3 regions of the Paenibacillus sp. S-38 genome follow, and region 2 is predicted to be linked to each of the others. Evidence: riboswitches for the same ligand, from Rfam matches in the RefSeq annotation. Region 2 holds a riboswitch; each other region holds the start of a gene.
The links. Region 2 has a riboswitch for thiamine pyrophosphate ahead of ACP26L_RS29460 (ECF transporter S component). Riboswitches for the same ligand answer to the same signal wherever they lie in the genome.

Region 1 (3,228 bases), 560 kb from region 2:
GGATACCGAACCGCGGAGATGGAGGAGCCAGGGGTCTCCGGCTGCCATGATGCATGACAGAGAGCAGGACAGCGCCACCGTGGCCGCGTCCTACAGCCGGGAGCACGCTCCCCTGAAGCCGGCTGCGCCCGGATTAGCCCACAGCCTTCCTGGCGTCCCCACGCCGGGCCGTCCGGAAACAGCAGCTGCCAAGGGGCCTGGGTTAAGCAGGCCGGCAGAACCTGTCGGCGCAGTGCTTCCGGATCTTCCGGCAACGGCTGCCGTCAGAGCCTGCGAGCCTGTCACAGCCGCCGTCACTGTCCACGGCCATCCGGCTGCCGCTGGGGCCTCCACTCTGTTGACGCCCACTGTGCCCCGAGATGATCTCGCTCCTGCCTCTGCCGGCCCCAGCCAGCAGGGGGACTACGGCGCAGCCGGGACACTGCCGGATACCGAGCCCCCGGACCCGGTGCATCCCTGGATCCGCCGCCGGCATCCCGTGGCGAAGTGGATTGTCTACCTGCTGCTGTCTGCAGGCATGCTGATCCAGGGCACCTGGGCCGGCCTCGGAGCCGGAGCCCTGCTGCTGACCTTCTGTCTGGTCCGCTTCCGCGTGCCGCCGGCTGTCCTGTTGAAGCCGCTGCGGCCGTATCTGCTCTTCCTGTTCTTCGCCTGCCTGCTGGCGGGCATGCAGTGGGGGCCGGGAGCGGCAGACGGCGGGGCCGGGGGTGTATTCTCGGCCGAGCAGGCCTCGGCGACGTTCCTCCAGCTCACGAATCTGGCGCTGGTGATGATGCTCGGCTTCGTCTTCGTGCGGGTGACGGGTCAGCGCGGGCTGCGCCAAGGGCTCGAGCAGGTACTCGGCCTCGTGTCGCGGGTCGGTATTCCCGTCGGCACGGTCAGCCTGTACGCCGCCCTGCTCCTGCGGATGATTCCCCAGCTGTTTCGGGAGATGGGCCGGATGTCGCTCATCGTCCGCTCCCGGGGACGCGCGCGGGTGAAGCCCGGTCAGGTCCGGCTGCGGGACGTGCCGCCTTTTCTGATCCCGCTGCTGCTCTCCATGATGAAGCAGGCGGAGGATCTGGCACTCGCGCTCGAGGCCAGAGGCTGCCGGATCGAGGGGCCTTCCGTACGCCGCAGGGAGCCGATCCGGTGGGACCGGGGGGACATCCTGCTGCTGGCCGCATCCGGAGTCCTTTTTCTGGGACTTCTTGCGGTTGCCGGCTGGGCGTAAGGTATGCTACCATGACGGAAGAAAAGAGTTTGCAATGGAATATTGATAGGAACACTAGGGGTGCCGCCAAGGCTGAGAGAGACGCAGGTCTTAACCCTTGAACCTGATCTGGGTAATGCCAGCGAAGGGAAGTGGTCTGCCGTCCGCCGCACACACCTGTGTCCATGGATGTACGAACCGCTTTCCTTTGGGAGAGCGGTTGTTTGCTTTGCCGTCCTGTCTGCGGTTTAAGGTCTGCATCGTCGTTAAGGCCAGGCGCCCCCAAACCTGTACATGAGGGGGAAGCCGGGAAATGAAGAACACACCGAAGGATATGGTTCAGGAGCTTCCGGGCGGGGAGACATCCGGAGCACCGGGCCTTCAACCTGCCGCAAACCAAACGCTCGAGCATTTAACCGGCTTGGTGGAACAGCGGGAGGAAGAGCTGCTGGCGCTGGCCTCGAAGCTGATTGCCTTTCGCACGCCGGCCCCGCCGGCACGCAATACGGAGGGGGCCCAGGCCTTCGTCGCTAGCTACCTGGAGGAACGGGGATTCTCCGTCGACCGCTGGGACGTGTATCCCGGCGATCCTAATGTCGTCGGGGTACTTAAGGGAACCGAGCCCGATGCCTACCGGAGCCTTATCGTCAACGGCCATATCGACGTGGCGGAGGTCGGGGCGGACGAGCCGTGGGACCAGGACCCGTTCGCTCCGGTAGTGCGGGACGGCCGCCTGATCGGGCGGGGCGCCTCGGATATGAAGGGCGGGCTGGCCGGCGCCTTGTTCGCCATCGGTCTGCTGCATGAGGTGGGGATCCGCCTGCCGGGCGACCTCACCTTCCAATCGGTGATCGGCGAGGAGGTCGGCGAAGCGGGCACGCTGCAGTGCTGCCGGCGCGGATACACGGCGGACTTCGCCGTGGTGGTCGATACTAGCGACCTGCACATCCAGGGCCAGGGCGGCGTGATCACCGGCTGGGTGACGGTCCGCAGTGCCCGAACCCACCACGACGCTACGCGCAAGCGGATGATCCACGCGGGAGGAGGGCTCCACGGCGCCAGTGCCATCGAGAAGATGATGAAGGTCATCGCGGGTCTTCAGGAGCTGGAGCGGCATTGGGCCGTGATGAAAAGCTATCCGGGCTTCGAGCCCGGCACGAACACGATCAATCCGGCGGTGATCGAAGGGGGGCGGCATGCGGCCTTCATTGCCGACGAGTGCCGGCTGTGGATCACGGTGCATTTTTATCCGGATGAAACGTATGAAGGGGTGGCCCGGGAGATCGAGGAGCATCTGGAGCGGGTGGCTGCGGCGGATCCGTGGCTGCGCGAGAATCCGCTGGAGTTCCGCTGGGGCGGCACTTCGATGATCGAGGACCGGGGCGAGGTATTCCCGTCCCTGGAGGTCGATCCGGACCATGAAGCCGTCCGGCTGCTGCAGCGCTCGCACGAGGGGGTGCACGGCGTACCGGCCGTGGTGGATGTGTCGCCTACCGTGACCGACGGCGGTTGGTTCGCCGATGCCGGCATTCCGGCCGCCATCTATGGCCCGGGGGACCTGCAGAACGCCCACGCGGTGAACGAGAGCGTATCCGTCAGGCAGCTCGTCGATTATACGAAGGTGATGCTGCGTTTTATCTACGAGTGGGGTCATACGCCCAAGGGGTAACATACGATACTACGAAACTACGATATTACGAGAGTCGAGGAGAGGGTTAACGATGACATTCACGCAGAGGCTGCTTGGCAGGCTGGAAGGGGTCTGGCGGCAAAATCACTCGCATCCGTTCGTTCGCGAGATGGGCGCAGGGACGCTGGACCGGGACAAATTCCGTTTCTATATGATCCAGGACTACCTGTACCTGATCGATTACGCGAAGCTCTTCGCGTTGGGGGCGGTGAAGGCGCATGACCTGGCGACGATGGAAAAGTTCGCCGCCCTGCTGCATTCGACGCTGCACGAGGAGATGGCGCTGCACCGTGCTTATGCGGCCCGCTTCGGCATCTCGGAAGAGGAGCTTGAGGCGGCGGAGCCG
Region 2 (3,228 bases):
ATGCGCCTGCGTGTATGGATATCGGGCGGACCGGTTAGCCGCGCCGTTGGAAAGTGCCGAGCTTCTCGCCCATCCGGACCTTGCTGCCCACCTGCAGATCGCTGCGGCTCTCGAATGTGCCCGTCTCCGTGAGCAGCACCACGGTAGAGCCGAATTCGAAATAGGCAAGCTCACCGCCGCGCTCGAGCAGATCCGGCAGCGGAGCGGCGTATTGAATCGAAGAGACGTTAAGCGCGCCGACCTTCACGACAGCCACCTCTCCGCCTTCGTGCTCCACATAGGTGATCAGCCGCTCGTTGCGGCTCAGCACGCGGCGCATATGCTTCAGCCCGAAGTCATTGACCGGGTATACCTTGCCCGGCACATGCTCCTTCTCAATAATCGTCCCGTCCACCGGCGAATGAATCCGGTGGTAATCGGTCGGGCTGAGATAGAGTACATAATAGAAGCCATTCTTATAATTGACCATCCGCGGACTGTGGTTGAGCAGCTCCTCGACCGTATAGTCCTGTCCCTTCACGTTCAGAATCAAGCCTTCCTTGATCGGGCCCATTCCAGTGATCAGTGCGTCCACAGGGGAGACCATGGTCTCCGGCGATGTATCGACGGGCCGCAGGCCGCTCTTCAGGCGCCGGGTGAAGAAGTCGTTGAGCGAAACGTATTCATGGACGGCCTTCTCCGCATCCTCCAGCGGAATGCCGTAGGTCTTGGCAAAGCGCGGGATCAGGGAGCGGGAGGCCCTGGACTTGGCAAAGGCGCCGGTGAGCTGCGACACCAATTTGCGGGACGATAGCTCGGTCAGCAGCCGAAAAAACGATATCTTCATGCTTCTGGGTTCACCTGTTTCTTTGGATGTAAGTATTCGGAATCTAACGCTTATCTTGACATAAGAGAGGCCACAAATCAACAAAGAAACACGGCCGGACAGCACGAAAAGCCTCCACCCGGAGGCTTTTCGTGCCGAAGCAGCCTATATGCAAGTGTCGTGAAAGACAAGCGTCAGTCCATATCGGATTCGTTGCTGCGGGTCCGTCCGCCGCTACCTCAGTAAGGGTCTGTTCCTCCAGAGGAGGCCTCATCCGCTTCGCACGCATTCTTATACTCGCCGCAGGTCAGGCAGGTAGCCAGATTGACCAGGATGGGGCAGCAGGAGCCCGACAGCTTGGTGCAGGAGACAGGGGTACGGTATCCGGGCTCGGAGGAGATCATTGTGCAGTAAGAGCAGTTTGCCACCATCTCGGCCGTGAGCCCAACCAGAAAAGGAGTAGATTCGATCGGTACGGTTACGGTTTCATTCATTCGACGCGTTCCTTCTTTCTCTTTAAAGATAGCGCTTCCAATGGAAGATGCCGCAGCACAAGATGAATACTCACTCTGACTCAAGCAGAATACGTAAATTGCGAGCAAGGACTAGTGTACCAGAAACCGGTAGAGAAGGCTAGGGGTTCCATCTAATTTTATTTACATATGCAGAAAGAGGAAATGGCATTGACAAACGGGCCTATCGTGATAAGATGGGAAATGTCACTAGGGGAGCCGCACAGGCTGAGATTGGACCAATAGGTCCTAAACCCTCTGAACCTGATCTGGATGATACCAGCGTAGGGAAGTGGAGAGCGTAGCACGCCGTTCATTTTTCATGTGCTTACAATGCCGCTTCCGAGCTACGGGGGCGGCTTTTTGGCGTATCTGCCGCTTCCTGCGCGTCTTGTCCGCTTCGGCATCGCCCCGGTTTCTTCCATATATTCTTTTAAGGAGTGGATTCAATTGTCCAAAGGTTTGAAACTGACGGATATTCTCGTTACCGTCGTGATCGCCGTCGTCTTCGCCGTGATCTACCGGTTGTGGAATGAGGTGTACAATGTCCTTAAGATTCCGGGCTTTCAGCTCGAACAGCTCGGTTACGGCATGTGGTTCATTGCCGGCACCGCGGCATTCCTGATTCTGAGAAAGCCCGGCGTAGCCTTCCTGGCGGAGGCTGCGGCCGCTTCGGGGGAAATGATCATGGGTTCCGCCTACGGCGTAGAGGCTTTCACGTACGGACTTGTGCAGGGCTTGCTGGCGGAGCTCGTATTCGCAGCCGCAGGCTACAAGCGGCATACGGCGCTGATTGCAGGACTCGCGGGTGCGGCATCCGGCGTCGGCTCGATTGTGTATGATTATTTCAAGCTGTATCTCTCGGAGCTCCAAAGCTGGAACCTGATGCTCTATATCGTCTTCCGGATCGTCGGGGCGTTCCTGATTACCGGCCCGCTGGCTTATGTCATCGTGAAGGCGCTGGAGAAAACGGGCGTGACCCAGCTCGTGCGTCCGGCCAGCCGCAGCGATTACCAAGCGCTTGACAGGAAGAATACGTTCTAATGAGCTCAGCGGATACGCAAGTGCTGCATGGCAGCGGTGCCCCCTCCGCCCGGCAGCAGGAGCTTGCCGTCTCGGTAACGGGACTGCGGCTGAAGTTCCCGGGCAGCGCCCCGCTGCTTTTCGACGATTTGACGCTGGCGGTGCCCCGCGGGCAAAAGGTGCTGCTGCTGGGTCCGAGCGGCTGCGGCAAGTCGACCCTGCTCCAGGTGTTCTCCGGCCTTATACCGGGGTCCATTGAGGTCCCGATGAAAGCGGACGCCCTCCAGCTTCCCGGGGCTTGGGGCTATCTGTTCCAGGATCCGGACACGCAGTTCTGCATGCCTTATGTGGATGAAGAGCTGGCCTTCGTGCTGGAGAATCTCCGGGTGCCCCGGGAGGAGATGGCGGAGAGAATCCGCTTGTGCCTGGAGCGGGTCGGCCTTCACCTGCAGGACATTCACGTGCCGATCGCCTCTCTCTCCGGGGGCATGAAGCAGCGGCTTGCGATCGCTTCGCTGCTCGCGCTGGACCCGGACGTGTGGTTCCTCGACGAACCGACTTCTCTGCTCGATCCCGAAGGAACGGGCGAGGTGTGGGAGACTGTTAAGGCGGTAACGGAGGGCCGGACAGTGCTGATCGTGGAGCACAAGATCGAAGAGATCGCCGGCTTCGTGGACCGGGTCGTGCTCTTCGGGCATGACGCCCGTATTCTGGCGGACGGGCCGCCCCAGCGCGTGTTCCGGGAGCACCGGCAGGAGCTGCAGGAATACGGCATCTGGTATCCGGGCGTGTGGGAGGACTACGACCGCCGTCCGGACCTGAGGCCGGAGCGCGGACAGTCAGCCGCCCGCAGCGCACAGGTGGCCCAGCCCCTGCTGCGGCTGGAGG
Region 3 (3,228 bases), 2.5 Mb from region 2:
TATCCCGATCTTACAGGCAGGTTGCCTACGTGTTACTCACCCGTCCGCCGCTAAGCACCGAAGTGCTCCGCTCGACTTGCATGTATTAGGCACGCCGCCAGCGTTCGTCCTGAGCCAGGATCAAACTCTCCATTAAAGAAAAGCTGATGACTCATTTTGAAGCTTGGCAGAAACTCATCGCTGAGTCTCTATATTTAACACTCACTCGTTGTTCAGTTTTCAAAGGGCAAACCTACAACAAATCCTCATTTACAAACATTTGAAGTTTTGTCGTTTGCTGTCACCTCGTTTAGCGGCGACTTTTATAATGTATCACAGTTGCCTATTCAAATGCAAGCTTTTTTTAGAAATTATTTTTGGCTTGCGGCTTACCTTCACTCACTCGGACAAGCCGTTTGAAGCGGCGAGAGTTAATTTATCATATCCCGTTTTTAGATGTCAAGCTTTTGTAAACAAAAAAAGATAAGCCGCGATGGACTCCCATACACGGCCGATATTCGTTATCATTCCCTTGTTCTACTCAATCATTCCAATCTCAGGGCTGCTGGCCGAAGCATAGCGCTTCTTCGGAATCCGCCCTGCGAGAAACCCTTTGCGTCCCGCTTCTACTGCAAGCTTAAAGGCTTCCGCCATCAATACCGGATCCTCCGCCCCTGCTACAGCAGTGTTGAGCAGAACCCCATCCGCTCCGAGCTCCATGGCAAGAGCAGCATCCGCCGGTCCTCCAATACCTGCATCTACAATAACGGGTACCTTGGCTTCCTCAATGATAAAGCGCAGATAGTTAGGGTTGATGATGCCTTGGCCGGAACCGATCGGGGAAGCACCGGGCATGACAGCGGCCGCTCCCGCCTCCTGAAGTTTGCGTGCCAGAATAGGGTCATCGGAAGTATACGGAAGAACAATAAAACCTTCCTCTACCAGGATCTTGGTCGCCTCCAAGGTTCCGACAGGGTCGGGAAGCAGCGTACGCGGATCACCGATCACTTCCACCTTAATCATGTCGCATAATCCGGTCGCCTTGGCAAGCCGCGCGATCCGGACAGCCTCTTCGACCGAATAAGCCCCCGCCGTATTCGGCAGCAGAGTGAAGTTTTTAAGCTCCAGTGTTTCCAAAAAGTTCGGTGCATCCGGGTTATCGATGGGCAGACGACGAATCGCAAAGGTTAGGACTTCCGCCCCAGATGCCTGCACCGCCCTGCTCTGCACCCCCAGATCATTAAATTTACCTGTGCCCAGCAGCAATCTCGATCTAAATTCATAAGGTCCAATCTTCAATGTTTCATTCATGTTCATTTCCCCCTGTACTGGTCAGTCTGTCAGCCCCCGCCGACAAAGTGGACAATCTCAATTCGGTCGCCGTCGTTCAGCTTGGCTTCCTCGTATCGGCTGCGGTCTACAATCTCGCGGTTCAATTCAACCACCAGAATCTTGTTCTGCAGCTTAAATGCGGACAGCAGCTCCGCAACCGTCGCCGCGCCCTCTACTTCTCTCGATTCCCCGTTTACAATCAGATTCACTGCTTCACCCCCCTTTGGCCGTAGCCGGACAACAAAAAAAGGCCAGCCCGGAGCAGGGCTGACCGAATGTCAACATGGCGTTATGCGGCCATACAGATTGCTAGCATTCGACCACTTCCCTACGCTGGCATAATCCAGTGACGCCCCTACTCTGCGGGCTGCCGTATCAGGTTCCAAGGGTCAAAGAATCCGCTTCTTTTTCTCAGCCCCGCATGATAGAGGCTCCCCTAGTGGCTATTTGGTTGTTGCTGCCATTATATCACACGTTTGCGCTTTTAACATCCTTATATCTCAGCTCAAGCAGTGTCAGTTCTTCATCCATCGTATAAGCCACTTCCTTGGCGAGCGACTTCTTCACGAGTTTGTTCATGAGCAGCGGAAGCTCGGTGCGGATTTCCGCCAATTTGGGCTGCTGCTGCAGCTCCTGCAGACTCCAGGCCTCCTCGCGGCTGGCCAGTACTTCAAGCAGAAGCTTGCAGCACCGTTCCATCTTCGACATGATGGAGAATTCGCAGGCGAGCAGAACCAGCTGGACCCGCTGCTTCAGCGTTTCCTTGCTGAGCGTCAGTTCTTCGTACAGCTTGTACACACCCGGATTGATGTTCTTTACCTGGCGCCATACCGTAACTTCGGGATGACTGCCGGATTCGATAATGACAATATGGGCCCAGTGATGCAGGGCTTCCAGAATATTATTATAGGCATCGAGTAGATGGTCTTCGAGAATGTATTCCTTACTCTGAAGATAGCTTCTTAAGAACTTGGAGAATTCGATCAGCAGCTTATGCTCCCTGAGATCGACGGGGAATTCAAGGACTTTGTGCCGCAAACTCTCCAGGTACATCTCCCGGTCCAATAGAATCTCCCCTTTTAGAATCCAATAGATAATGTTCCGGTGTTCTCCATGAAGAATCAAATCGGTAAGCGTATCCGGACTGACCCAACGTTCTTGTATACGCCGGTCGTCTCTTATATAATGAATCTGTTGGTGGCTGCGCTCATTGTCGCGGCAGACGATCAACAGCAAGATATCGAATCCGTCGGTTACGGCCGAAAACGAAGAAGGGTTGTCCACCGCTGAAACGCTGATTACCGTCTGGTCCTGCCGGAACCGCTGCACCCAATCTTTTTTAATGGATTCCATGAACGAGAAAGCCTCCTGACAATAGGACACATAGTTCGATATTGTTTAGTTCTACATTGACACGCGGTTTCCTGCCATCGTTCGATGACAAACCTCACAAACTTCTATATCTCGCATGAAAGTAGTGAATGGGCATGAGATTAAAATCCAGTAAAGTGAACGAATTCCGCCTCTGGGGACTGCTGCTGACCATGGGCGGCATGGCCCTGATGATCGTTGGGCTCGCCGGCATCGTATTCGATTGGGGCATTGCAGGCCGGTGGATCGCCGCGGTCAGTATGGTGGTCGGCGCCATTGCCATGCTGGTATCCATGGGGATTTATTTTGCGGCAGGCATGATGTCCACAAGTGCGACGGTGGTGGAATGCCCCGAATGCGGCAGACCAACCAAGATTCTCGGCAAAACGGACCGCTGCATGTACTGCAAAACGATTCTGTCGCTCGATCCGAAGCACGATCCCGCAGGAACCGGCAGTACGCTGTAAATAGGCAAAAAGAGGGCTGTCCCCTAAGTAGAGTTCCTACTTAGGGGACAGCCCTCTGCTTTTTAGCGACGGATCCGCT

Region 1: it holds a riboswitch for thiamine pyrophosphate, as region 2 does, so the genes downstream of both, ACP26L_RS27280 (acetylornithine deacetylase) here and ACP26L_RS29460 (ECF transporter S component) in region 2, are expected to answer to the same signal.
Region 3: it holds a riboswitch for thiamine pyrophosphate, as region 2 does, so the genes downstream of both, thiS (sulfur carrier protein ThiS) here and ACP26L_RS29460 (ECF transporter S component) in region 2, are expected to answer to the same signal.

Annotation. Positions count from the first base shown of each region.
Region 1 covers NZ_CP187970.1:6,191,776-6,195,003, reverse strand. Annotated here, with positions in the region: gene ACP26L_RS27285 (ATP-binding cassette domain-containing protein) at 1-1,213, shown strand, start outside; TPP riboswitch at 1,260-1,360, shown strand; gene ACP26L_RS27280 (acetylornithine deacetylase) at 1,527-2,861, shown strand; gene tenA (thiaminase II) at 2,914-3,228, shown strand, end outside.
Region 2 covers NZ_CP187970.1:6,753,185-6,756,412, reverse strand. Annotated here, with positions in the region: gene asd (archaetidylserine decarboxylase) at 35-826, opposite strand; gene ACP26L_RS29465 (hypothetical protein) at 1,045-1,299, opposite strand; TPP riboswitch at 1,520-1,625, shown strand; gene ACP26L_RS29460 (ECF transporter S component) at 1,768-2,361, shown strand; gene ACP26L_RS29455 (ABC transporter ATP-binding protein) at 2,361-3,228, shown strand, end outside.
Region 3 covers NZ_CP187970.1:1,096,109-1,099,336, reverse strand. Annotated here, with positions in the region: rRNA gene ACP26L_RS05135 (16S ribosomal RNA) at 1-136, opposite strand, end outside; gene ACP26L_RS05130 (thiazole synthase) at 517-1,290, opposite strand; gene thiS (sulfur carrier protein ThiS) at 1,320-1,520, opposite strand; TPP riboswitch at 1,620-1,759, opposite strand; gene ACP26L_RS05120 (nucleotidyltransferase-like protein) at 1,780-2,664, opposite strand; gene ACP26L_RS05115 (DUF2614 family zinc ribbon-containing protein) at 2,799-3,149, shown strand; gene ACP26L_RS05110 (glycosyl hydrolase family 18 protein) at 3,228-3,228, opposite strand, start outside.